Regions from separate parts of the Shewanella sp. FDAARGOS_354 genome, predicted to be linked through region 2. Evidence: riboswitches for the same ligand, from Rfam matches in the RefSeq annotation. Region 2 holds a riboswitch; the other holds the start of a gene.
What was found. Region 2 has a riboswitch for cobalamin ahead of CEQ32_RS12395 (TonB-dependent receptor). Riboswitches for the same ligand answer to the same signal wherever they lie in the genome.
Positions count from the first base shown of each region.

Region 1: it holds a riboswitch for cobalamin, as region 2 does, so the genes downstream of both, CEQ32_RS11465 (ABC transporter ATP-binding protein) here and CEQ32_RS12395 (TonB-dependent receptor) in region 2, are expected to answer to the same signal.

Region 1 covers NZ_CP022089.2:2,513,905-2,526,262, reverse strand. Annotated here, with positions in the region: gene metH (methionine synthase) at 1-2,528, opposite strand, end outside; gene CEQ32_RS11470 (histidine phosphatase family protein) at 2,752-3,474, shown strand; cobalamin riboswitch at 3,650-3,881, shown strand; gene CEQ32_RS11465 (ABC transporter ATP-binding protein) at 4,005-4,892, shown strand; gene CEQ32_RS11460 (FecCD family ABC transporter permease) at 4,889-6,028, shown strand; gene cobT (nicotinate-nucleotide--dimethylbenzimidazole phosphoribosyltransferase) at 6,173-7,225, shown strand; gene CEQ32_RS11450 (adenosylcobinamide-GDP ribazoletransferase) at 7,333-8,121, shown strand; gene cobU (bifunctional adenosylcobinamide kinase/adenosylcobinamide-phosphate guanylyltransferase) at 8,118-8,723, shown strand; gene CEQ32_RS11440 (cobyric acid synthase) at 8,850-10,475, shown strand; gene cobO (cob(I)yrinic acid a,c-diamide adenosyltransferase) at 10,491-11,114, shown strand; gene CEQ32_RS11430 (DUF2235 domain-containing protein) at 11,262-12,299, shown strand; gene CEQ32_RS11425 (cobalamin-binding protein) at 12,315-12,358, shown strand, end outside.
Region 2 covers NZ_CP022089.2:2,750,718-2,763,075, forward strand. Annotated here, with positions in the region: gene CEQ32_RS12385 (LysR family transcriptional regulator) at 1-616, shown strand, start outside; gene CEQ32_RS12390 (HDOD domain-containing protein) at 676-1,404, opposite strand; gene CEQ32_RS12395 (TonB-dependent receptor) at 1,666-3,627, opposite strand; cobalamin riboswitch at 3,736-3,965, opposite strand; gene CEQ32_RS12400 (hypothetical protein) at 4,100-5,542, opposite strand; gene CEQ32_RS12405 (DUF3592 domain-containing protein) at 5,546-6,877, opposite strand; gene rihA (pyrimidine-specific ribonucleoside hydrolase RihA) at 7,082-8,038, shown strand; gene rbsK (ribokinase) at 8,057-8,968, shown strand; gene azu (azurin) at 9,139-9,615, shown strand; gene CEQ32_RS12425 (DUF3622 domain-containing protein) at 9,759-10,064, opposite strand; gene CEQ32_RS12430 (glycerophosphodiester phosphodiesterase family protein) at 10,417-11,685, shown strand; gene CEQ32_RS12435 (phosphoribosyltransferase) at 11,771-12,337, opposite strand.

The DNA.
Region 1 (12,358 bases), 240 kb from region 2:
ATGGTGAGCCCTTCACGGTGGAAGGTTTTCACATTGTGCACCATCTCATCGAGGCTTGGGGTGATAAGCCCTGACATGCCGATAATATCGATATTGTGTTCTTTCACCGCCTCAAGAATGCGCTCTACTGACACCATCACGCCTAAATCGAACACTTCAAAGCCATTGCAGGCAAGCACCACGCCGACAATATTCTTGCCGATATCGTGCACATCGCCTTTTACGGTCACCATCAAAATCTTACCGTTCGACTGACCTGCGACTTTTTCTTTTTCAATAAAGGGATTGAGGTAGGCCACGGCCTTTTTCATCACCCGCGCGGATTTGACCACCTGTGGCAGGAACATTTTACCCGAGCCAAACAGGTCGCCGACGATATTCATACCGTCCATTAGCGGGCCTTCAATCACATCCAGCGGACGGGAGGCAGCTTGGCGAGCCGCTTCAGTATCTTCGTCGATAAATTCGGTGATGCCTTTCACCAGCGCATGGGCGAGACGTTGATTAACTGGCCATGAGCGCCATTCTAAATCTTCTTTTTTAGCGGCACTTGAGCCATCGCCACGGAATTTTTCAGCAATATCAAGCAATTGCTCGGTATTGCTCGAGCCTTCAACCGGGCAAGGCAGGTTGAGCACCACGTTCTCGACCCGTACTTTAAGCTCTGGGTCGATATCGTCAAAAATCGCTAACTGGCCCGCGTTGACAATCCCCATATCCATACCGACTTTAATCGCGTGGTACAGGAATACTGCGTGAATCGCCTCACGCACTGGGTTGTTACCGCGGAAGGAGAACGACACGTTCGATACCCCGCCCGAAATCATCGCGTGGGGCAGGGTGGCCTTAATTTCTTTAATGGCATCAATAAAATCGACAGCATAGTTATCGTGCTCATCGATACCCGTGGCAATGGCGAAGATGTTCGGGTCGAAGATAATGTCTTCGGGCGGAAAGCCGACCTTATCGACCAGCACGCGGTAGGCGCGGGTACAGATTTCGACTTTGCGCGCCTTCGTATCGGCTTGGCCTTGCTCGTCGAACGCCATAATAATGGCCGCCGCGCCGTAGCGTTTAACGAGGGTTGCCTGCTCGATAAACTTCTCTTCGCCTTCTTTGAGGGAGATAGAGTTAACAATACCCTTGCCTTGAATACATTTGAGGCCCGCTTCAATCACTTCCCACTTCGAGGAGTCGATCATAATCGGCACGCGGCTGATATCTGGCTCAGAGGCGATAAGATTTAAGAACTTATGCATCACCTCCACGCCATCGAGCATGCCTTCGTCCATGTTGATGTCGATGATCTGCGCGCCGCTTTCTACCTGTTCACGGGCGACATCGAGCGCCTGTTCGAACTTGCCTTCTTTGATCAGCTTTAAAAATTTGGCCGAGCCAGTAACGTTGGTGCGCTCACCCACGTTCACAAACAGGGTTTGGGCGTCGATAGTGAGCGGTTCCAAACCTGCTAAACGGCAGGCGACGGGGATCTCGGGTAATACGCGCGGGGCAAACGGTTCCACCGCTTCGCGAATGACCTTAATATGCTCGGGTGTGCTACCACAGCAGCCGCCAATAATGTTGAGCATGCCTTCACGGGCCCATTCTTGGATAACGCTGGCCATGTCTTTTGGGGTTTCATCGTAACCGCCAAACTCGTTTGGTAGACCCGCGTTAGGGTGCGCCGACACATAACATTCGGCGATGCGTGACAGTTCTTCAACGTAGGGACGCAGCTCTTTTGGCCCAAGGGCGCAGTTAAGGCCGATAGATAACGGCTTGATATGGCGAAGGGAGTTATAAAAGGCTTCGGTGGTTTGTCCGGTAAGGGTTCGGCCCGAGGCATCGGTAATAGTGCCGGAGATCATCACTGGCAAACGTGCTGGCGAGTTAGCGCCAAAGAGTTCATCGAACACGGTTTCGATGGCAAATAATGCGGCCTTAGCGTTTAAGGTATCGAAGATGGTCTCGACCATAATGATATCGGCGCCGCCTTCAATCAGGGCGCGGGTCGATTCGCAGTAAGCGGTCACTAACTCATCAAAGTGGATATTACGATATCCGGGATCGTTAACATCGGGGCTGATAGAGCAGGTACGGTTAGTGGGTCCTAACACACCGGCGACATAACGTGGTTTACCCGTGGCTTTTTCGATTTCATCACAGGCCTCACGGGCGAGGCGCGCACCTTCACGGTTAATTTCGGCGGACAGCGACTGCATATCGTAGTCGGCCATGGCGATAGTTGTGGCGTTAAAGGTGTTGGTTTCAATAATATCCGCACCGGCTAATAGGTAGTCGGTGTGAATTTGTTTGATGATGTGTGGCTGCGTGAGCACTAAAAGATCGTTATTGCCCTTAACGTCGGTATGCCAATCCTTGAAACGCTCGCCACGGTAATCGGCTTCTTCTAGCTTGTAGCCTTGGATCATAGTGCCCATGGCGCCGTCTAAAATCAGAATGCGCTTTGACAACTGGTTGCGAATGTCTGCCAGTGTTTGGCTGGCTCGATGGAGAGATATCGCCATAAATGATTACCTTTACTACAGCTAAGTTGAGTCCAAAAATATGCAATTCTGCGGTAAATTGCATTTTATTATTGAATGTCGTTCGTTATGGTTTGGACATTTATACGTATAGACGTCCATAATACGCGACATCGGATTGTCAGGGCAAGGTGAAAGTCATTAGGAGCGAGAATCTAGAATCTAGAATCTAGAGTTTAGGTCCTAAGATTTTTAAAAGGCATATATGAAACAAGTTCGCTTATTACTGTTACGCCATGGGGAATGCGAGGGCGGGGCTATTTTACGTGGCAGAGTCGATGTTCCACTGAGCGAGAAGGGCTGGCGGCAGATGTTGGCAGCAGTCGCTTTGCAGGCCAGTGAATGCCACGGTATTTACAGCTCCACCTCAAGGCGCTGCGCTGAATTTGCCAAGGAGTTGGCGCTGGAGCCGCATTCCAGCTTGTCTGAGAGTTCACATTTAGCTGCACCAACGCCTTCGCCGCTTGAGGTCAACCTACTGGAGGATCTACAAGAAATGGATTTTGGCGATTGGGATGGTCGCTTACTCGATGAGTTATATCAACAGGATGGCGAGCGCATGGCGGCCTATTGGCAAGATCCTTGGACCGTGTCGCCGCCCAATGGTGAAACGATGGCAAGTTTTGAGGCTCGTATCGATGGCGCAATAGAGCAGATCCTCAATAAAGAGTTTGCCCTGCTGGCGTTGGATGATGAACAGGCCCACGGCGAGTGTAATGCCGATGCACCCACAGCCAATATCTGGGTTTTGACCCACGGCGGGGTGATCCGTCATTTAATGGCAAGAGCATTGGGGGCGGTGAGAACGGTAGGGTTTTACAGTCAACTGACTTTACCGGTTGCCGCGGTGGTGACGATTAATGTACTCGAAGATAAACATGGGACTCGATACTGGCGCTTAGACTGGCCATCGGGCCATGCTGATTGAGTTTGAAATCTCATGCTAAATGGGATGATGAACATTTTCTGATTTAAACTGCATTGCCTAATGAGCAAGATATAGGATAATGCTTTTCCCTGACGTTTGAGCGAGATAGCACATGGTGTTCGCTAAGTTTAAATGTCGCAGAAATAGGTGTTGGGAATTTCGCTTTATCCTGCGCTATTCGCTTAAGGCAATAGTCGTTATAAACGCCGGATCAACCCAAACATAATAGGGAATCGGGGTGCTGCCCATCAGCCAGCCCGAACTGTACCCGCAACTGTGAGTAGTTAAAAGAAGTGCCTAGAATCTAGAGCCTAGAATCTAGAACCTAGAACCTAGAACCTAGAACCTAGAACCTAGAACCTTCTTTGCTACAAGTCAGGAGACCTGCCTATTTCTGTTTTCGCTGCGTGCAGCCTTAGTTCTCGAGCGGGTGACTCGAGGGAGCAGAAAATGATATTGATACGTTTCGCCCTGTGGCCCATGGTGCTACTGGGTTTGGGTACAAAATATGCCTGTGGGAGCTGCTTTAAATGAAGCCTTCCACGTCAACAGATGTGCAATCTTCGGCGGTGCTAGCTAATGTGGCACTCAATGTCAGCCAATTAAGTTGGACCATCGAAGGCAAAACCATTCTTTCAGGGATTAACTTTGCCCTACAACGCGGTGAAATGCTGGGATTAATCGGCCCTAACGGTGCGGGTAAATCCAGTTTACTGCGTTGTATATATCGTTTTATTCGCCCAACTCTGGGGCAAATCAGTTTGTTTTCGCAGGACATTAACGAGCTTTCGCCCAAGGCATTTGCCTGCAAAGTAGCTGTGGTGCAGCAGGATACGCCGCACTATTTTGATATGACCACAGAGCAACTCGTTGCTATGGGGCTCACGCCCCACAAAGGGATGTTCGATACTAATTCCAGCGGTGATAGTGAAAAAATTATCAAGGCGCTTGAAAAGGTAGGTCTTAGCCATAAGCGCTATCAGCAATATGAAAGGCTCTCCGGCGGTGAGAAACAACGGGCACTGATTGCCCGCGCTATCGTGCAACAACCTCAGTTACTGATTTTAGATGAACCCACAAACCACCTCGATGTGCGCTATCAAATACAAATTTTGGAGTTGGTTCGAAGCCTTGGCATTAGTGTCATTGCCTCTATTCATGATCTGAATTTAGCAAGTGCCCTGTGTGATAGTTTGCTGCTACTGGATAAGGGGCAAGTGAGCGCCATGGGCACGCCGAGTGAGGTATTAACAGAGGAGCGCATTGCCCAAGTTTTTGGTGTTTGCGCTCAAGTGATGCCCCATCCACAACATGCCAATCCTTTAATTAATTACTTTTATGGTTATCAAAAATCACCGACGGATGATGTGGTTGTATCCGCTCCCCATAACATCAACGGGGAGATAAACACGCCATGATTCACACGTTTAAGCTGATAATGATGAATCCTTTAACCCATATTTTAACGCCATTAACCCGCCAGCAATGGCTGATTCTTGGCTTGGTGGGTTTTGCCCTGCTGACCCCGATTGCGGCCGCCAGTTTTGGCGCGGCAAATATCAGCTTTTTAGATGTGTTGCATGTGTTTATTAAATTATTCAATCAATTTTTCGCCAACGACGGTGCGTCAACTACCGCCTCGATGACGGAGCGGATTGTGATGGAATTAAGGTTGCCACGGATATTGCTCGCGTTTGTGGCGGGGGCGGGGCTGTCTTTAGCGGGCAGTGTGCTGCAAACCGTAACTCGCAATCCCCTTGCTGACCCTTATTTATTTGGCATCAGTTCAGGTGCCTCCTTTGGCGCTGTGGTGATGCTGACCTTGTTTACTGGCTCTGGTCTATTCGGTAATGCTGGCGTTATTGCCAATTCGGGGATTTTTAGTGGCTCGGGAATGTTTGCTGGGCTCCTGTGGTTTAGTTTGCCTTTCGGCGCTTTTATTGGTGCCAGTTTATCCGTTCTTATTGTTCTCGCGTTGTCAGGGCTTGGGCTCAACAGCCAAGTTGAGCGCATGCTGCTCTCTGGGGTGGCAACATCGTTTATGTTTGGCGCATTAACCAGCTTGCTGTTGTATTTTGCCAGCCCGCAGGCCACGGCATCAGTGCTTTTTTGGAGTTTGGGCAGTTTTGCTAAGGCCAGTTGGCCGCTCTTAATTTTGCCATCCATCGTTGTATTGGTAAGTTTTTTTATCATCCTCGGTTGGAAGCGGCAGATTATGGCCCTGCAGGCGGGGGATGAAACGGCTCACACCTTAGGGGTGAATGTACCTAAATTACGCCTCAATATGTTATTGCTCTGCTCGCTAATTACCGCCGTTTTAGTGGCGACCTGTGGTGGCATAGGTTTTGTTGGATTAATGATCCCCCATACTGTGCGCTTGTTATTTCCCGGGCGTCAGCCCATTTTGCTCACCGCGTTAGTGGGCGGCTTGTTTATGGTGTGGATTGATGTGCTCGCGAGATGTTTACTGGGTAATCAAGAACTGCCCGTTGGTATTATCACCGCCTCGATAGGTAGTTTTTTCTTTTTGCTGATTTTGCGTCGGCGCAACTAATTGAACTCGCGTTTTTCGCAGAGGATTAGCTAATTTAGTACTAAGTGCGTATGGAAAATAGCCGCTGTATGCGTCGTAGTTGTTATCGAACGAGTTATTGAAATCGAACGAGTTATTGAAATCGAATTAGTCACTGGAGTGTGAATGTCTCAATCAAGCCTGTCATTTCAAATCGAGCCTGTGAGTAAAGCGCAGGATCAGGTTATTCAACAAAAAATCGATCTTAAGACCAAGCCGCCAGGTGCATTGGGACAACTCGAATCCTTAGCATTACAAATTGCTCGCATTCAAGGGCCACAACAATTGCAGATAGTCAAACCGACCATGTTGGTATTTGCAGGGGATCACGGCATTGCCGCTGAAGGGGTTTCGATTGCCCCAAGTGAAGTCACCCACCAAATGGTGCAAAACTTTGCCCACGGCGGCGCGGCCATTAATGTGTTTTGTCGCCAATTAGGTTTTACGCTTGAAGTGATCGATTGCGGTATTTTGACACCCGTTGAGGGGCTAGAAGGGATTATCGATCAACGTCTTGGCGCGGGTACTGCTGCAATTCATTTGGAGCCAGCCATGCCTTTAACGAGTGTGGATAAGGGCTTTGATATGGCGCGCGAGCTTATTGAGCGTCACCATCAAGCAGGCTGTAATCTGGTTGCGTTTGGTGAAATGGGGATTGGCAACACGTCCTCTGCCGCGGCAATTATGGCGGCGATTATGCAATTAGATGTAGCTGACTGTGTGGGGCGCGGTACAGGCATTAATAGCGACACTTTAGCGCGTAAGTTAACCTTGGTAGAACTGGCGTTGCTATCGCATCAAAGTGCGCTTAGTGGGCCAAAACAAGTGCTTGCTTGTCTTGGCGGGTTTGAAATTGTGCAAATGACTGGTGCCATGCTGGCTGCAGCTGAGCGCAAGATGTTGGTAGTTGTGGATGGTTTTATTGCGACCGCCGCCGCATTAGTCGCGGTGACGATCAATGCTAATGTGCGGGATTATCTGATTTTCGCCCATTGCTCCGAGGAGCAAGGCCATCAACGTATGTTGGAATATTTGCAAGCTAAACCCTTGTTATCTTTGGGGCTTAGATTAGGTGAAGGCACGGGGGCAGCTTTAGCATTGCCGTTAATTCAAGCCGCAGTAAATTTTTACAATCAAATGGCGAGTTTTAGTGATGCAGGGATTGAGGCTGTTGTATGATGTAGCCCTGCTAAGTTATTTATTTAACTTAATTTAAAATAATAACTTTTAGCTAACCGTTTTAACTTTAAACCTTGCTGCAAGTGTGTATTCACTAAGGATGCTTTATGTCAGAACGCGAAAGCTGGCACAAAGAGATAGATTTATTTTTTGTGGCCATGGGCTATTTTACCCGTATTCCTATGCCCAAATGGGTCGAAGTCGATGCCGATAAACTCAATAAAGCCAGTCGTTACTTTGGCTTAGTGGGTTTACTGGTGGGACTGTTAAGCGCCATCGTTTTTTGGCTGACTCAAAATTGGTTACCCGCTGGGGTGTCTGTATTGCTGTCGATGTTAACGGGCGTGCTGTTAACGGGCGGTTTCCACGAAGATGGGTTAGCCGATACCTTCGATGGGTTTGGTGGCGGTTGGACGGCTGAAGACAAGCTGCGCATTATGAAGGATTCGCGCCTTGGTAGTTATGGTGCCTTGGCCTTGATTATTGTCTTGATGCTTAAATGGCAATTATTGGTGGAATTAGCGCTTTATGACCCTGTGGTTGCTGGTTCGGCGATGATTGTCGCCCATACTGTGAGTCGAGTCGTGGCCGCGAGCCTTATTTTCACCGAAAAATATGTGCGCGATGATGAGTCCAGTAAATCTAAGCCGTTAGCGCAGCACCAAGGCATTAATGAACTATTTATTTTGATCGCCAGTGGTGTGTTAGTGCTGTTGGTGTTAAAGGGGATTGCTGCACTGTCGCTGTTGTTGATTATGATCGGATTGCGCCGTTTGATCGTGGTGATCTTTAGACGTCAAATTGGCGGCTATACAGGCGATACCTTAGGCGCTGCGCAGCAAATTTGTGAAATTGTGTGTTACTTCGTGCTGCTCGTTGTAGGTAGCATTCTGTGATCCATTTAGTGCTGGGCGGCGCTCGTAGCGGTAAGAGCCGTTACGGTGAAACCTTAGTACGCCAGTATACGGCTTTAGGATTCGATGCCTGCTACGTTGCAACCGCGCAGGCACTCGATGCTGAAATGGCCAGTCGGATCCGTTTACATCAAGATGGCCGAGCCAAGGACGATATCGACTGGCAGTTGATTGAAGAACCCTTGACATTAACCGCCAAGCTTAAGCATTTAGCTAAGCCGGGGCGGGTGATTATGGTGGATTGCTTAACGCTTTGGTTAACCAATCAATTACTTGCTGTCCACCCACAGGCTGAGCCAGCTTCGACCGAATCAGATTTTGCCCTAGCTTTTGCGACATCATCTCAACACGATGTGTTAGCCCACTGGCGACAGGCCAAAACGGATTTTGTCAGTGCGTTAAATACACTTGAAGGTGTGGTGATTTTAATCAGTAATGAAGTAGGCTCAGGCATTGTGCCCTTGGGGGAACTGAGTCGCCAATTTGTGGATGAAGCTGGCTGGTTAAACCAAGATGTTGCTGCTGTTGCGGATAATGTGACCTTAGTGGTGGCGGGTTTACCGCTGACGCTTAAATCGAGCTAGCGCTCTTAAATGAGCTGGTGCATTTAAATCAAGTTGTGAATGTTATTTTGAGCCGCTTTTGCATTTAGTTCGTATAAAAAGAAGCGCCTTTTATCTTATTTCCTCTATTGAGTGATGTCCTTGCCCATGCATTCACATAACGTTGCAGATCCCACGGCAACCAATCAAACGTCAACCGCTAGTTTGCCTCAAACATCGTCCCAAGGCGCCAAAGTATTAATGGTGCAGGGCACCACCTCAGATGCGGGTAAAAGTACGTTGGTGGCGGGAATTTGCCGATTGCTAGCCCGTCAGGGTGTAAACGTCGCTCCTTTTAAACCACAGAATATGGCGCTTAATAGTGCTGTGACTGTTGATGGCGGCGAGATTGGTCGCGCACAGGCGCTGCAAGCCGCGGCCTGTTATTTAGCGCCACATACTGATTTTAATCCGATTTTACTCAAACCCAGTTCAGATACGGGCGCCCAAATTATTGTGCAGGGTAAAGCGTTAACGACACTCGAAGCCTCGGCTTTTTTTGGTGAAAAATCGAAAGATTATAAAGCCATGGCCCTTAATGCCGTTTTGGACTCCTTTGAACGCCTAGGTCAGCAATATCACACCATAGTGGTTGAAGGGGCGGGGAGCCCAGCTGAAATCAACCTGCGTGCTGGGGATATTGCCAATATGGGTTTTGCCGAGGCGGTTGACTGCCCGGTGATTATTATTGCCGACATCGATAAAGGCGGCGTGTTTGCCCATTTGGTCGGGACCTTGGCGCTGTTATCCGAGTCAGAACAGGCGCGGGTAAAGGGGTTTGTGATCAATCGCTTTCGCGGTGATATCAGCCTGTTGCAGCCTGGTATTGATTGGCTTGAGACGTATACGCAAAAGCCAGTATTAGGCGTGCTGCCCTATTTGCATGATTTGCACTTAGATGCCGAGGATGCGCTCACTGACTCGCCAACTAAGCAGGCCAAGAGTCGTTTTAAAGTGCGAGTGCTGGTATATCCACGCACCAGCAATCACACGGATTTTGATCCCCTCAGGCTTCATCCCGATATCGATTTTGATTATGTGTCACTCCAGACGCAAGCCTTAGCTCAGACACAAGATATTGTCGCCGATCTGCTGATTTTACCCGGCAGTAAAAATGTGCGAGCCGATTTGGCTTTTTTACGTGAGCAAGGCTGGGATAAGCAAATTGCTAAGCATTTGCGCTACGGCGGTAAAGTGCTGGGAATTTGCGGTGGTTATCAAATGCTGGGTGAGCGCATTGCCGATCCGTTAGGGATAGAAGATGTGCTTGGGACTAGCCAAGGTTTGGGTTATTTACCCATAACCACCCAATTTAAAGCCGAAAAGCAGTTACGTAGCGTCGCAGGTGAGTTGAGATTGTTAGGGCAGACTGTGGCGGTCAAAGGTTATGAGATCCACTGCGGTGAGTCCCAATATCTCACCTCCAGTGATGCCGCCAAGGGCGCACCATTACGCTTGAACAATGAGCTAACTTACGATGAACAGGCGGAAAAGTCTTTTGCTGACGGCTGCTTAAGTGAGGACGGGCAAGTGCTAGGCACTTATTTACACGGGCTATTCGACAGCCCTGAGGCGTGCCAGTTAATTCTGCGCTGGGCGGGATTAGAAGATGCGCAAGCAATTGATATCAATGAAATTCGCGAACAACAGTTGAATCGTTTGGCTGATGTACTAGCCGAGCATCTAGATTTACCACAATTACAGGCAATCTTAACCGCATCAGTTAAGCCGTAGGATGAATACCAAACCATGACAACAGCAAACGATAATAACCAAGAACAATTAAAGGCTGAACGCCACAAAGCGCGCCAACAAAAACTCAAAGCGGGGGTTGATGCAAAAATTGCCGCCGCTCAGGATGAAAAGGGCATTTTGTTAGTCCTAACGGGCAATGGCAAAGGCAAGTCGACCTCAGGTTTTGGTACTGTTGCCCGCGCGGTGGGTCATGGCAAAAAAGCGGCGGTAGTGCAATTTATCAAGGGCACTTGGGAATGCGGTGAGCGTAATCTACTTGAAGGCGCAGGCGTTAGTTTTCATGTGATGGGTACAGGCTTTACTTGGGAAACCCAAGATAAAGAAAAGGATACCGCAGCCGCCCTAGTCGCTTGGGAAGCAGCTGAAGCTTTACTGCAAGACGAGAGCATTGATTGCGTGATGCTCGATGAGCTGACCTATATGGTGAGTTATCACTATCTTGATGTCGAACGGGTACTGACTGCACTTAAAAACCGTCCATCTATGCAGCATGTGATTATCACTGGCCGCGCCTGCCACCGAGCGATTATCGAGCTGGCCGATACGGTAAGTGAAGTGCAACCCATTAAACATGCCTTCGAAGCGGGCATTAAAGCGCAGCCTGGATTTGATTATTAAGCAGAGTGAATAATCTTAGTGAGTTTGGTGAGTGAGCAAACGCCGTAAGCAGTGCTTCAACACTAATTAAGGCTGTTGTTCCGAGATAAAATCCGTTAGCGTTCTATTGAGCGCTTTTGTGGGCATGGATAACTCAAGGATGATGCGATGAATAAACGTATTGTGATTTGTGCTGACGGTACTTGGAATCGACCCGAGAAAGACCTTAAGGTGGATTTTCCCACCAATGTGCTACGTCTGGCGCGGGCCATTAGCCCGATGGCGGCCGATGGAAAACCCCAGCAGGTGTTTTACGATTGGGGTGTGGGCTCCTATTACGATGAAGTGATTGGCGGCGCGACAGGGCGTGGGCTGCATAAAAATATCATGGATGGTTACCGTTATATCGTGCAGAACTACTCCCCTGGCGATGAGATTTATCTCTTTGGCTTTAGCCGAGGCGCATACACAGTGCGTTGCCTGTGTGGCCTTATCAATAACTGCGGTATTCTTAAGCGCCCCGATGCGAGGCTTATCCAACAAGCCTTTGACCACTATAAAAAAAGCAGCGCGCCCTTTGCTCCAAGCGGCGATAAATCCGTTGAGTTTAGACAAAAGCACAGCCATGAATCACGGGAGATTAAGTTTGTTGGGGTGTGGGATACGGTGGGCGCTATGGGGATCCCGATTTCCTTCCTCGGCTTATTTGAAGATAAAGATGAGTTTTACGACACTAAAATTGGTCGCAATGTGCGTGTTGCCCGCCATGCCTTGGCGATAGACGAGCATCGCAGCGACTTTGAGCCCACTATCTGGCAATTACGCGACAATATGGATATGCAGCAAGTGTGGTTTGCTGGCGCCCATAGCAATATTGGCGGCAGTTATCAGCCGGATAAAGATGGCTCTTTATTGTCAGATAATGCCCTTGAGTGGATGATCGCTGAGGCTGAGCGGTTTAATTTAAGTCTCGAGCCACATTTAATGGCCAGTTTACGCCCTAATCCCTTGGCGACGCTGCACGATTCACGCCGTAGTTTTTATCGGATTAAGCAGCCGTATTTGCGGGCGCTTGACCCGAATGTTGCGCCTGTATTGTTGCATCATTCGGTCAAGGTGCGTTGGGATCAAGATCCTCAGTATCGCCCTAAAAACTTGCAGACCTACCTTGAAAAATATGGCTGGCCAGAAAAGTTAATCGATTAAATCATAAGGAATTTCATGTTAATTCGACGCATTATTATCCTAGGTGTCAGTCTTGCCCT
Region 2 (12,358 bases):
CATTGAATGCCACAGCTGTTTTCGCTGGCTAATGCCGGTGATGGAGCAGTTTAGGCAAGATCATCCCCAAGCCGAGTTAGATCTTTCCAGCCGTCATCTATTCGACTCGCTCAATGCCCTAGAAATGGGCGAACTGGATATAGTGCTGACCTCAGATCCCGTGCCAGGTCACTCGCTCGCCTATCAGCATTTGTTTGATTTTGAAGTGAAGTTAGTGGTTTCTAAGGATCATCCCTTAGCGAAAGAAGCCTATGTTACGCCCAAGCAATTGGCGCGCTTGCCGATAATCAGTTATCCGGTGCCACTGGCGCGTTTAGATATTTACCGTCACTTTTTAGAACCCGCGGGTATAGAAGCCGGCGAGCAAAAGACCTGCGATTTGACCATGATGTTATTGCAGCGCATCGCCTGTAAGGACGGTATCGCCGCCTTACCAAATTGGTCTATCAATGAGGGACATGGTTTGAGTTTAGCTTCAGTCAAACTGGGTCAAGAAGGCTTAAAACGCCCGCTATTTGGGGCTTATCGCCGCCACAGCGCGAACTCGGCCTTAGTGCAAAACTGGCTGCAACTAGTAGCAAGCGAAGGCTTAGCCCGCCAGCAAAAAACCAATTAAGCGTTGAAATGTTTAACAAAAAAGCCTGCTATTGCAGGCTTTGTTTTTATGAGCGGTGCTTAGAGCGGATTAAGCAATAAACCACGCATTGACAATACTCGGCGCAGAATTAACCCGGGGGAATTTTGATTACGGGTCTGGCGCAGATTGTGGGCGATCATAAACTCTTGGCGCAGATCTTGGTCAAGATCTAAGGCTTCAAAGGCTTCGATGGTTAAAGTTTGTTGCTGATTATCGATCAAAGACTTAATCACACTTAGCGGGAAAGATTGCTCAGAGCTGGCATTCAAATAAGCAAATGCGGTTAAAGCAATAATCTGGCCGAACACACTAAACAGCGCCAAAGTTTGCACCTCATCGGGGTCGATATCGACATCCGGCATATCAACTAAGCTGTCAACCGCATCAGTTGCTATATTTTCCGTGAGTTTCCAATAACCTTGAACCAACTTCTTATAGGGTTGAGGCAATTCATCGAGGCGTTCTTTCAAATAAAATGTAAAGGCATAACGGTAAATATTAACTTGGCCCAAACGAATTAAGGCATCTTTTAAAGAGCGAGACTTAGGGCTAACCACACCAGAAGCTTGCGCCGAATTACTGCGCATCAACATATGGGCCGCTAACGCGGGATCACTCGAAATAATATCGATCACATTACGAATATCGCCTTCGGCAAGAATGGCCTTTTTCAGTGGAATTAAGATCCCACGGCGGCCAATGACTTGCTCTTCATTCGCTATGATGGCTCTCACTTGAGTAAAAACCTGTTGCTCAAGATCTGTCATAGGACACTTTACACCTGTTAATTAGCTATAAGATGATTCGAATACCGCTCACATCATACCCAAACTACAAAGAATTTCAGCACTAAGTCGTAGAATAATTGCGTTAACCGTAAAGATGATGTGCTTTATAGTATAAGCAACGACTTAGCCTATATTACACCCGTAGAGATTATTTTTCTCTGCACCCAACAGCAGAAATAACAAAGCCAGACAGAGTCTGGCTTAAAAAGGTACTAAATCACTTAATTATCAGGGTTCAGCTTAGAAACGGTAGCCGACAGTAAAGCGAATATCACGGCCTCGGCCTGAGTAATAGCCGTCATAGGTTCCACCAGCATAATAACCAGCACTGACATAGTCTTTATCGAACAGGTTATCGATACGCAGGCTCGCTAACCAGGCGTCACGGGTATAGTTAAGTGCCAAGTTACCTAAGACATAACTAGCCAATTTATCGCCTTGGTTAGCATTATCGCCTTCGATAAAGCGATCGCCCGTATAAATGGCCTCGGCAAAGACTTGAAAATGTTCGGCAAAATCCATACTGACATAACCGCGTCCCGAATGCTCGGCCACCCAAGACAATTGCTTGCCATCATTCACCCCGTCGGTAAATTCGGCATCGATATAGTTGTACTCAAGACCTAGTTGCAACGCTTTAGTCACCTGCCAATCCCAATCGGCACTCGCGCCATAACGGCGTGAAGCATCGGCATTAACGTTAGCGCCTTGGAAGCTGCCACCAACAGGTTTTTCCGCACTCGGGTCGAAGACAATTTCATCTTCTAAATCGAGGCGGTATAAGCTCACTCGCAAAGTTTGGCTGGCAACAGCCCAATCCCAACCCGCTTCATAGGAGCGGCCGGTCTGCGGCTTTAAGCCATACACATCTTTCGGGGTGTAGGCTTGCTCATCCACCTTAGCGAAACGGAAGTTTTCATCGCCACGTAGATAGAATCTGTGCTCGGCGCTCGGGCGGTAATTTAAACCGAACTCGAATGCAGTGGCATCTTCATCTAAATCAATACCGTTTGGATAGACATTGCCATCGACCAGATCGTCAGTCACCCGCGCGTAACGTCCGCCCACCACATAGCTTAAGGTGTGACTTAACGGCACAGTGGCTTGCAGGTAAGCACTTTGCATTTCCTGCACGTTACTGCGCGCCATAGAGTCAAACTCGGCTTTACCGCGGCTGATATCCAAACCTGTGACTAGGTTGAGCTCACCTTGACGGGTGCTGTAGTTGGCGAGCGCTTTAGGGCTAAACATCAGCAACGAGCGAGTATTTTGGCTACCCGCCCCCCAGTTTAATGAGCTCACTAAGGTATCGCTGTAATCCAGATCCGCCACCAAGGCCCAGTTTTGGTTAAGCTGATGCTGATAACCGCTGCGCGCCGCCGTGGTCATCTCATGAACATATTCGCTGCTATTAGAAGACTGACGTGGGTTTTCTTTGAACTGCTTAGGGGTCAACGCCCCAGGATTCTCGCGGTCATCATCGTAATAGCTGGTTTCAACGAAGAAAGAATCTGTGGCGGTTTTATATTGAATACGGCCAAGGATAGAACCCGTTTCATTGGCATTATGCTTACGATAGTTATCGCCTTGGTTGTAGCTACCAGTCAGGAAATAGTGCCAATCTTTATTGATGGCGCCCGACACATCGCCGCGACCTTCGTAGGTATTAAAGCTGCCGCCGGATAATTGCACGCTGCCGCCCGAATTCTCAGGCGACTTAGTCACAATATTGATCACCCCGCCTACCGCTTGGTCGCCATAGAGCACGCCCGCACTGCCCGATAAAATCTCGACCCGCTCAATTAAATTGAGTGGAATCGCATTCAGGCTAGGCGCGGCGATATCAATATTATTTAAGCGGCGACCATCGAGCAAAATCAGCGTGTTGTTAACCGCAGAGCTGGCGCTAAAGCCACGCATCGCAAAGCTAGTGCCAATGTTATTGTCGGACAGTTGAATACCACTTTGACCACGTAACACTTCGGTCAAGCTGGTTGCGCCACTCATTTCAATCGCCGCAGCATCAATCACATTCACATTAGCGGCAATATTTAACGGGGTCTTATCAGCACGGCCAATCACCACGATATGCTCATCGACGTTGGCGGCATGAGTTTCATCGGCAGCCACAGCGGGCGCGATAATTGATACACTGCAAAGGCTGCCAATCAGCAGCGCAATTTTGGTTGGATGTGTTCCCATTTTACCTTTAACTCCTACAAGGAAAACGGGGCATTAGCGCCACGATACCGTTGATTCAGTAGAAAACACTGATAGTCACTATCGCATTTTGAGATCTGCCCACCGAAATCTCAAAAACACCTTTAGGGCCGGTCTCCGGACTTAGGCTATATCCATCTCAACTTGAGATGAACGCGAAACTGACCTTTACACACTCGATTACAGGGCTCATCGTGAACGCCTATCAAATGCGGTCGTCTCTCACCTTTTACCGTTGCGGGGGCAGTGCCAGAATTTCACTGGCTTCCCGATTATCTCGCGACTTCATCATCGCAAGCACCACAGAAGGTTGACTCAAAATTAGGTTCAAAGGGCGTCAAACCTGTTAACGCCCAACAAGGCTCAGAATATTAAAGACCTAAGCGCGCGCATTATAGACGTCTATACGGATGAAAGTCCATTAATCTCAGATTGGCGAGAAAGCTCAGATGAGTTAGAAAACGCCATCCCAGTTTTTTGCCGCAGGTTGGGGTCTGTCTTTGCTCAAAATCGCCTGACGTTGCTCAGGGGTTTCGCATTGGGCAACCGGGCTTAAATCCAGCGGCTTAATCACTAACGAGTCAGCAGGTTGCACAGGCGACTTGTCGAACATGGGCAAATTCATCGACCAAGAGACCAGCTCCCCCTTGTCGCTAATGCCAACATAACCGTCATTTGCGCCATCTAACCACGTGAGGCGCGGAATACGTGCCATTAACTTTTCCACATTATCACGGTTAGCGCGATATCCAACGGGCACCACTTTGCCATCGGGACGAGTAAACACAAAGGAAGATGGTCCTTGCGTAATAACACTGCCTTCCTGCCAATATTTATCAAGAATCTCTTGGGCATAGTGAAACCCAAACATATACGCGTAGTCAGTGTCGTCGGCCACAATTTGCGGCACCGCCTTATCCCGCAGTAATAAAAAACCTGAGCCGACGCTGATAATCTCCTTCACGCCTGTAATGTCGGTTTTTTTAATCCAATCGACGCCACAGTTAATGCCATCGCCCCAAAAATGCGCATCCCCCGTAGGACTTAACACCGCAAATGCGCAATTGTTTGCCGTCATACTCGCCACGTCTTTTAAGGCACTGCGGATAGGATAAGTATCACTGCGCCAGCCCCAACTCACTACTGAGCCGTCCTTTTTCAAGGCGGCATAGGTGTGTTGAAAATATTCGATCTTCGCCACATCCGTAAGCTGAGGGAGCAACTTTTTCATATTGGTCGACTCTTCAACCTGGCCCCAAATCACTGCACTACCCTGTTTTTTGAGGGCGACAAAACTGCGTCCCTTAGCAAAGATATCAATGACATCAACTAATTGATCCTGCACATGCAAGCTATTGCCACCGTAAGGGCCATAACCCCAAGTGTGTACCTTGCCTGTGGCATCTAGCGCGGCAATGGCCTCTTGGTTGGCGAATAATTTAGTAATATTAGTCATGCGGTTTTGTAGGGCTTTGTCGAGGCGATATTTACCCACATTGCCCCAGAACACCACAGTGCCATCTTGACGTAACGCGGCAAACCCATCTTTAATCGAGACGATTTGCTTAACTTGCTTAAGCTGCTCAGTCACCTCGCGGCTATCGCCACCAGCATAGCTATCACCCCAAGTGATCACCTCACCGGATTGTGTTAACGCCGCAAAGGCCGAACTATTGGTGACCACAGTCTCGACAGCGGGTAAATCACAGGGAATATGGCGGTACTGTGGACTCGGATTTTCCTTAAATTGGAGCAGTTTGCCGTTATCAAACTGCAATAAGGCTTCCTTATCATTTTCGAATACGGTTACGGGTTTCGGCTGACTACAAGCCGTTAATTGTAGGGCGATTAAGGCTGCTACCAATGCCAAAGGGCGAGGAATTGAATAAGACTGCATAACTTATTTCCTTGTCGTTGCTGAAAACGTGAGTTGTTGAATATGTTGCGCTACGTTATCCGATAATGACTCGATTATCGGCCTCAATGCGCACTGAAAACCATGACTCGTATCTAACCGAGATAATAATACTTGTGTATTTTTATCAATCACCTGCGCGCTATCGAGGCTGAGTGTTTGCAGCGCCATTGTCTGGCCAAACGCCGCCAAGATCCGCGCTTGCACGGGGCTAACCATTTGCTCCGGCGCACCATGCGTATTATCGAGTACCCATCTAACTAACCAAAGTAAATATTCGATGCGGGCAGCAAAGTCGACACAGCATTGTTTTTCATCCTCCAAACCAAAACTGAGCTCTTTGGCATAACAAAGTGCCTCCAATGCCTTGAGCTTTTCTGTGGATAATGTCAGTGCCAAAGGGAGCTGATAAGTGCGAGTTATCAGTACAAAGGTTGCCAAGGTTCTTGCCGACAAAGCTTGATTGCTACGGGCTAACATCGCGAGCGCCAAGTCGTGAAACCCTAAGGAACTCAAGCGATAAAAGCTAATCATCACAATGGTTTCATCTATCGGTTCCAACTGTTTTTTGCTTGGCACAGATTGCATTTGGGCAAATAAGGCAACAAAACGCGGGTATAACTCACTGCAATGGCCGATATGATCGGCTGCTTCCCATACCAGAATATTCGCGGCGGGGTGACACCTGTAGGTTTCAAGCAGATTGATAATCCCAGCGTAATCCTGCTGCTGTCCTAAACGCTTGAGCATTGGCACATAACGACACTCAGCCCAACGAATTCTAAATAAGTTCAAACAGAAATAACCGACAAACAAGCCAAATAATAAGCCTGCGACGCCAAAGCCAACGTCCAGTTTGGCGCGATCGCGGGTTAATTCAAGATTGGCGCTCGCCCGTGTTGGTGCATCAGGCAAGTAGCTCACAGCACTTTGCGCATAGTTGGGCACTAATGCCCCCGGCGTATCATCCTGCGGCGAGACTAATTGATAAGTTGCACGGCAATCCACACCATCGAGATCCCACTGACGAATTTCCTCGCCCTCGGCGGTGTGATACTCCACCAAACACATCAATCTTTGGCGAGACATGCCGTTCGAACCTCGTTCACTCCGATACTCAGTGTCAATCACTCGGCCAATGGCGACAGCACCACGTTCTTCAAGTTGATTGACCAACGACCACTTTTGCACGCCTTCCCACAGAAATAAGGCGGCAAAACTAAAAAGCAGCAGAGGGATACAGATTAAGAGTATTTCTAACCACCCCAAAAAACGAGTGGAGGTACTCGAGGTTAATTGACTAGGATTCACCAACACGCCAGAACGTCCTTATCATTCCATGATATTTAAGGCATTGAATATCTATCTTTATTGTGCCTAAAGCGGGCGCTATTGTAGCAGCTTATGAAGAGAAATCAGAAAATGCTCACAGTTTATTGTAAAGACACTATGAGACTCACTGTCTTCAAGCTTTAGCGTGCTATTCTAAGCCTCCATTGCGCTGTTTAAAGGAGTAACAGTATGACTCGTCCTATTATTCTGGATTGCGATCCTGGCCATGATGACGCCATTGCGCTCATTTTAGCCCTCGCCCATCCAGAGCTCGTTCCACTCGCCGTCACCACCAGCGCGGGTAACCAAACCCCCGATAAAACGCTTAATAACGCCCTGCGGATCTTAACCTTATTAAATCGCAGTGATATTCCGGTCGCGGGCGGTGCGGTTAAACCCTTAAGCCGTGAGTTAATCATTGCCGATAATGTCCACGGCGAAACCGGACTTGACGGCCCAGTATTACCAGAACCCAGCTTTACGCCACAAAGCATCAATGCCGTTGAGTTGATGGCGCAGCAGCTGCGTCAAAGTGATAAGCCCGTGACATTGGTTCCCACAGGGCCACTTACCAATATCGCGCTATTACTTGCAAGCCACGCCGAGTTACACGCCAAGATCGAACGCATTGTATTGATGGGTGGTGCAGCGGGTGTCGGCAATTGGACACCTGCCGCCGAGTTTAATATTTTTGTCGACCCAGAAGCCGCCGATATCGTGTTTAAATCCGGCATTCCCATTACCATGTGCGGCCTCGATGTAACACATCAAGCACAGATCATGGATGAAGATATCGAACGTATTCGTGCGATTCCCAACCCTGTGGCTAAATGTGTCGCCGAGTTACTGGATTTCTTTATGATTTATCATAGGGATCCAAAATGGGGATTTGTGGGTGCGCCGCTGCACGATCCCTGCACTATTGCTTGGCTACTCAAACCTGAACTGTTTGATGCCCAAGACTGTCGAGTAGAGATTGAAACCCAGAGCGAATTAACGCTGGGGATGACGGTAGTCGACCGCTATCAGCTTACGGCTAAACCTGCGAATGCCACAGTACTGTTTGGACTCGACAGACAAGGCTTTGTTGACTTGTTAGTTGACAGCTTAGCGGCCTACACTCCAACGTATCTCAACCGCAGATGACACTAAGGTGAACCTTCCATGAGCCATATTCTTGTTATCGGCAGTGCCAACGCCGATCATGTCATGAATTTTGAGTATTTGCCCGCTCCCGGACAAACCCTAAAAAGCCGAAGTTATCGGCTAGAACATGGTGGCAAGGGCGCAAATCAGGCCGTCGCTTGCGCTCGCCTGTGTCTGCCCGATTCTCGTGTGGATTTTATTTGCTATGTAGGCCAAGACGGTATCGGTAATGAAATGCGCAATAGTTGGCTCAAGGACGGTATACAAGCTGATGGCATCACTCAAGTTGCCAATATGAGTACAGGTACAGCGATGATTTTTATCGCTGAAAATGGCGAAAACACTATTGGGATTGCCGCTGGGGCTAATGCCCACCTCAGCCCTGCCGAGTTAGAAAAACATTACGCCCTGTTTGCCAATGCGCAATACCTACTGATCCAACTCGAAACACCCACTGAGACGGTGAGTAATGCACTGCAAATGGCCAAACGTCTTGGTATCACCACTGTGCTTAATCCTGCGCCAGCGGCCACTCAGGAGCTGGACTACCTCAAATGGGTCGACATTATTACTCCCAATGAAACCGAGGCCGAAGCCTTAACGGGTATAGAGGTCAAGCATGAGGAAGATGCCAAACTCGCCGCCCAATGGCTACATCAACAGGGGATTGCGACGGTAGTGATCACCTTAGGCAGCAAAGGTGCATTTATCAGTAGCGCAGGCTTTACCGGGCTAATTCCGGCACTTGAAGTACAAGCCATAGATACAGTCGCCGCTGGTGATACCTTCAACGGTGCACTGGTTGTCGGCTTAAGTGAAGGTATGTCGATTGCCGCCGCCGTCGGCTTTGCCAATGCGGCATCGGCGATTACGGTTACCCGTGAAGGCGCACAACGCGCCATTCCCTACCGCAACGAAGTGCCGCGTTAATGCCTGATGAGTGCGGCAAATTGTCGCACTCAATCTCTTTCAATCAAAAGTTGTATATACATAATTTACATACCGAATTCATTCCCATTTAATGAATTCAACCTATGCTGAGCAGCGCATACTCGAGTCAAACGGCTCGATCCACCTTGTTCAGAATAAGGAAGTACCAGATGAAAGCGAAAAGCACCACTTTCCGTAACATGACTAGCGCAAGCCTACTCGGTCTAGGATTATTCGTCGCCAGCCAAGCGAGTGCTAACGAATGTGAACTCAAGATTGCTGCGACTGACGCAATGCAATTTGACACTAAAGAGCTATCTGTTCCTGCTACCTGTAAAGAAGTCACACTGACCCTAACGCACACTGGTACCCTGCCCAAAGCCGCTATGGGCCACAACTGGGTATTAACTAAAGCCGCAGATATGTCTGCCGTTGCGACCGATGGAATGAGTGCTGGTGCCGATGCAGCTTATGTTAAAGCCGGTGATACCCGTGTTATTGCTCACACTGCGTTAGTGGGTGGCGGTGAATCTACTTCGATAAAATTTAGTACTGCGGGCATGAGCCCAACTGAAGCTTACCAATTCTTTTGCAGCTTCCCAGGTCACTGGGCGATTATGCAAGGTAGCTTTAAAATTCAAGGATAATTCCATTGCCTAACAGCTACTTAGGGGAACACCTTAAGATGGCATAACAAAAAGCGGACCTTGGGTCCGCTTTTTGTTGAATGCAGATTGGCTCACAAGCCAGCTTGCCTTCGAGACTTTTGTTCCGAGATTTCTTCTGCGATTTATTCTTCGCCGAACTCGTCTTCATCATCAAAATCATCGGCGTCAGTTGCCGCTTCCGCTGCTAATGCAGCCGCTAATTTAGCCTTAGCTTGTTTCTCTGAGCGACGCTTATTACGCTCAACCAGTGTGCCTAAAAACACTTGCAGCTCGGCTTGACCCCAAGCTTGTGCCTCGGCCTCAGTCGCAAAACCATCATGGCTTTTCGACACAACCGTCTTAGTCGACGTCATACGACGAGTGATTTCCGTCTTCCAACCATTTTCAGCTTGAGTGACGCGAAAATCGTATTTTTTACCCTTGCTCATTCTGCTCTATTTCCTAAATGATGCTTGCCACGTTTGTCTTATCAAGCGATACAAACGCCATCATAAAACAAAAGGAGCGCAGTTTACTTGATTTCGGCACAGAAAGATCGCTTGCGAGAAAATTTTCATGCTTAGCACTTTCAAATAGCCGTAATAATCCCAAAAGTAACGCGACATGCTAGATGATTTTTCGCCCTAATCTTAGTCCTAAGCTCAGTATCAAGCTAGCGTAAAAGCGGCGGGCAAACGGTAACTTTTCTTGTTTTGATCATAAAACTGAACATATTTAGTCATCTAGCCATTTTAGAGTGTGAGGTGAATCCATTCACAAAAACTCAATCTAGGAAAGATGATGAAAACCTCTCCAATAACACGCTACATGCTATTTGCCACAACAGCTCTGCTTGCTGGCTGCAACAGTGATACTAAAGATAACGAGACCACAGCACCCACCACTCAAATGGTTGCGGCCCAAGTGGGTGAGCGGCCGCTGTTTCTGGTGCGCCAGATGCAAGACAGCACACTTAAAACCCGCTTAGCCCAGTGCGAAACCGATCATTTCTACCGTAGTGATTTTTCCATCGGTCATCGCGGCGCGGCGATGCAGTTTCCTGAACACACCAAAGAATCCTACCAAGCGGCTATTGATTCCGGCGCGGGTATCGTCGAGTGTGATGTGACCTTTACCGCCGATAAAGCCTTAGTCTGCCGCCACTCTCAGTGCGATCTCGCCAGCACGACCAATATTTTGGCCATTCCCGAACTTGCCAATAAATGCTCTGTGCCTTTTACGCCCGCCGATCCGTCCAATGGCATTGCCGCCACAGCAACCTGCTGTACCAGTGATATCACCCTTGCCGAGTTTAAAACCTTAAAGGGTAAGATGGAGGGCGAGAATCCCAAGGCCACCACTGTCGAGGAGTTTATGAATGGTACGCCTAAGTGGCGCACGGATTTATATGCTGGCAATGGCACCCTAATGACCCACGCCGAAAGCATTGAGATGTTTAAAAAAGCTGGTGTAAAAATGACGCCCGAGCTAAAAGCCGCGAGCGTAGCTATGCCCTTCGATGGTTTTACTCAGCAGCAGTACGCCCAGAAAATGCTCGATGAATATACAGCAGCAGGCGTCGATGCCTCACAGGTTTTTCCTCAATCCTTTATTTTGGATGACATTAAATATTGGGTCGCCAACGCGCCTGAATTTGCTAAACAGGCAGTATTTCTCGATGACAGGTACGATTATAACAACGCCTTCGATCCGCAAAATCCAGCGACTTGGTCACCCTCAATGGCGGATTTAAAGACCCAAGGCGTCGAAATTATCGCGCCGCCACTCTGGGTTTTAGTCGCCTTAGATGCGGATAAAAAAATCATTCCATCGGAATACGCTAAGGCTGCGAAAGCCTCGGGACTTAAGATCACCACATGGTCGCTGGAACGTTCTGGTTTATTAAAAAATGGTGGCGGCTTTTATTATCAAAGTATTACCGATGCCATTGATAATGAGGGCGATACCTACGAACTACTCGATGTGTTAGCTAAAGATGTGGGCGTGATTGGCGTGTTTTCGGACTGGCCAGCGACTGTGACTTACTATGCCAACTGCATGGATTTATAGGCCAAAACAATAGGCGCTATTTCAAAACCGAGAAACAAAAAAGCGTTAGCAAAAACTGCTAACGCTTTTTATTAACAGATTCTTTTTACTTAAAAAGATGCTGAATATTTTTTAAATCGCCCTTACCTTCGGCAATTTCTTCCGGCGTTAAACCCGTCACTTCATGTGGGAACACTAACCAGTCTTCAGAGGCATGGATATAGTAATCAGGCTTTAAAGGCACAGCGGTATTCTTTGGCTTGTAATAAGGGCAAGCGATACGAATGTCCTGCGGCATATTTAAGCGCATCAGTTGGCTTAACTTTTCCTTCAGCGCATGGATACTGCGGCCAGAGTCAAACACATCATCCACAATCAGTAAGCTATCGCTGGCATTGGCATTTTCAACAATGTAATGCAGACCATGTACTTTGATTTCTTTGCTTTGCTTGTCGGTACCAATACCGTAGTAAGACGAGGTACGCACGGCGATATGGTCGGTTTCAACCTTTTTAAAGTCGAAAAACTCTTGTACCGCGATCCCGATTGGAGCACCGCCACGCCAAATACCCACGATAAACTGCGGACGAAATCCACTCTCATAAACCTGTGAAGCTAATAGAAATGAATCTTCGAGCAGTTGCTGTGCGGTAACGAAATATTTTTCTGACATGACACCGATCCCCATCTTAAT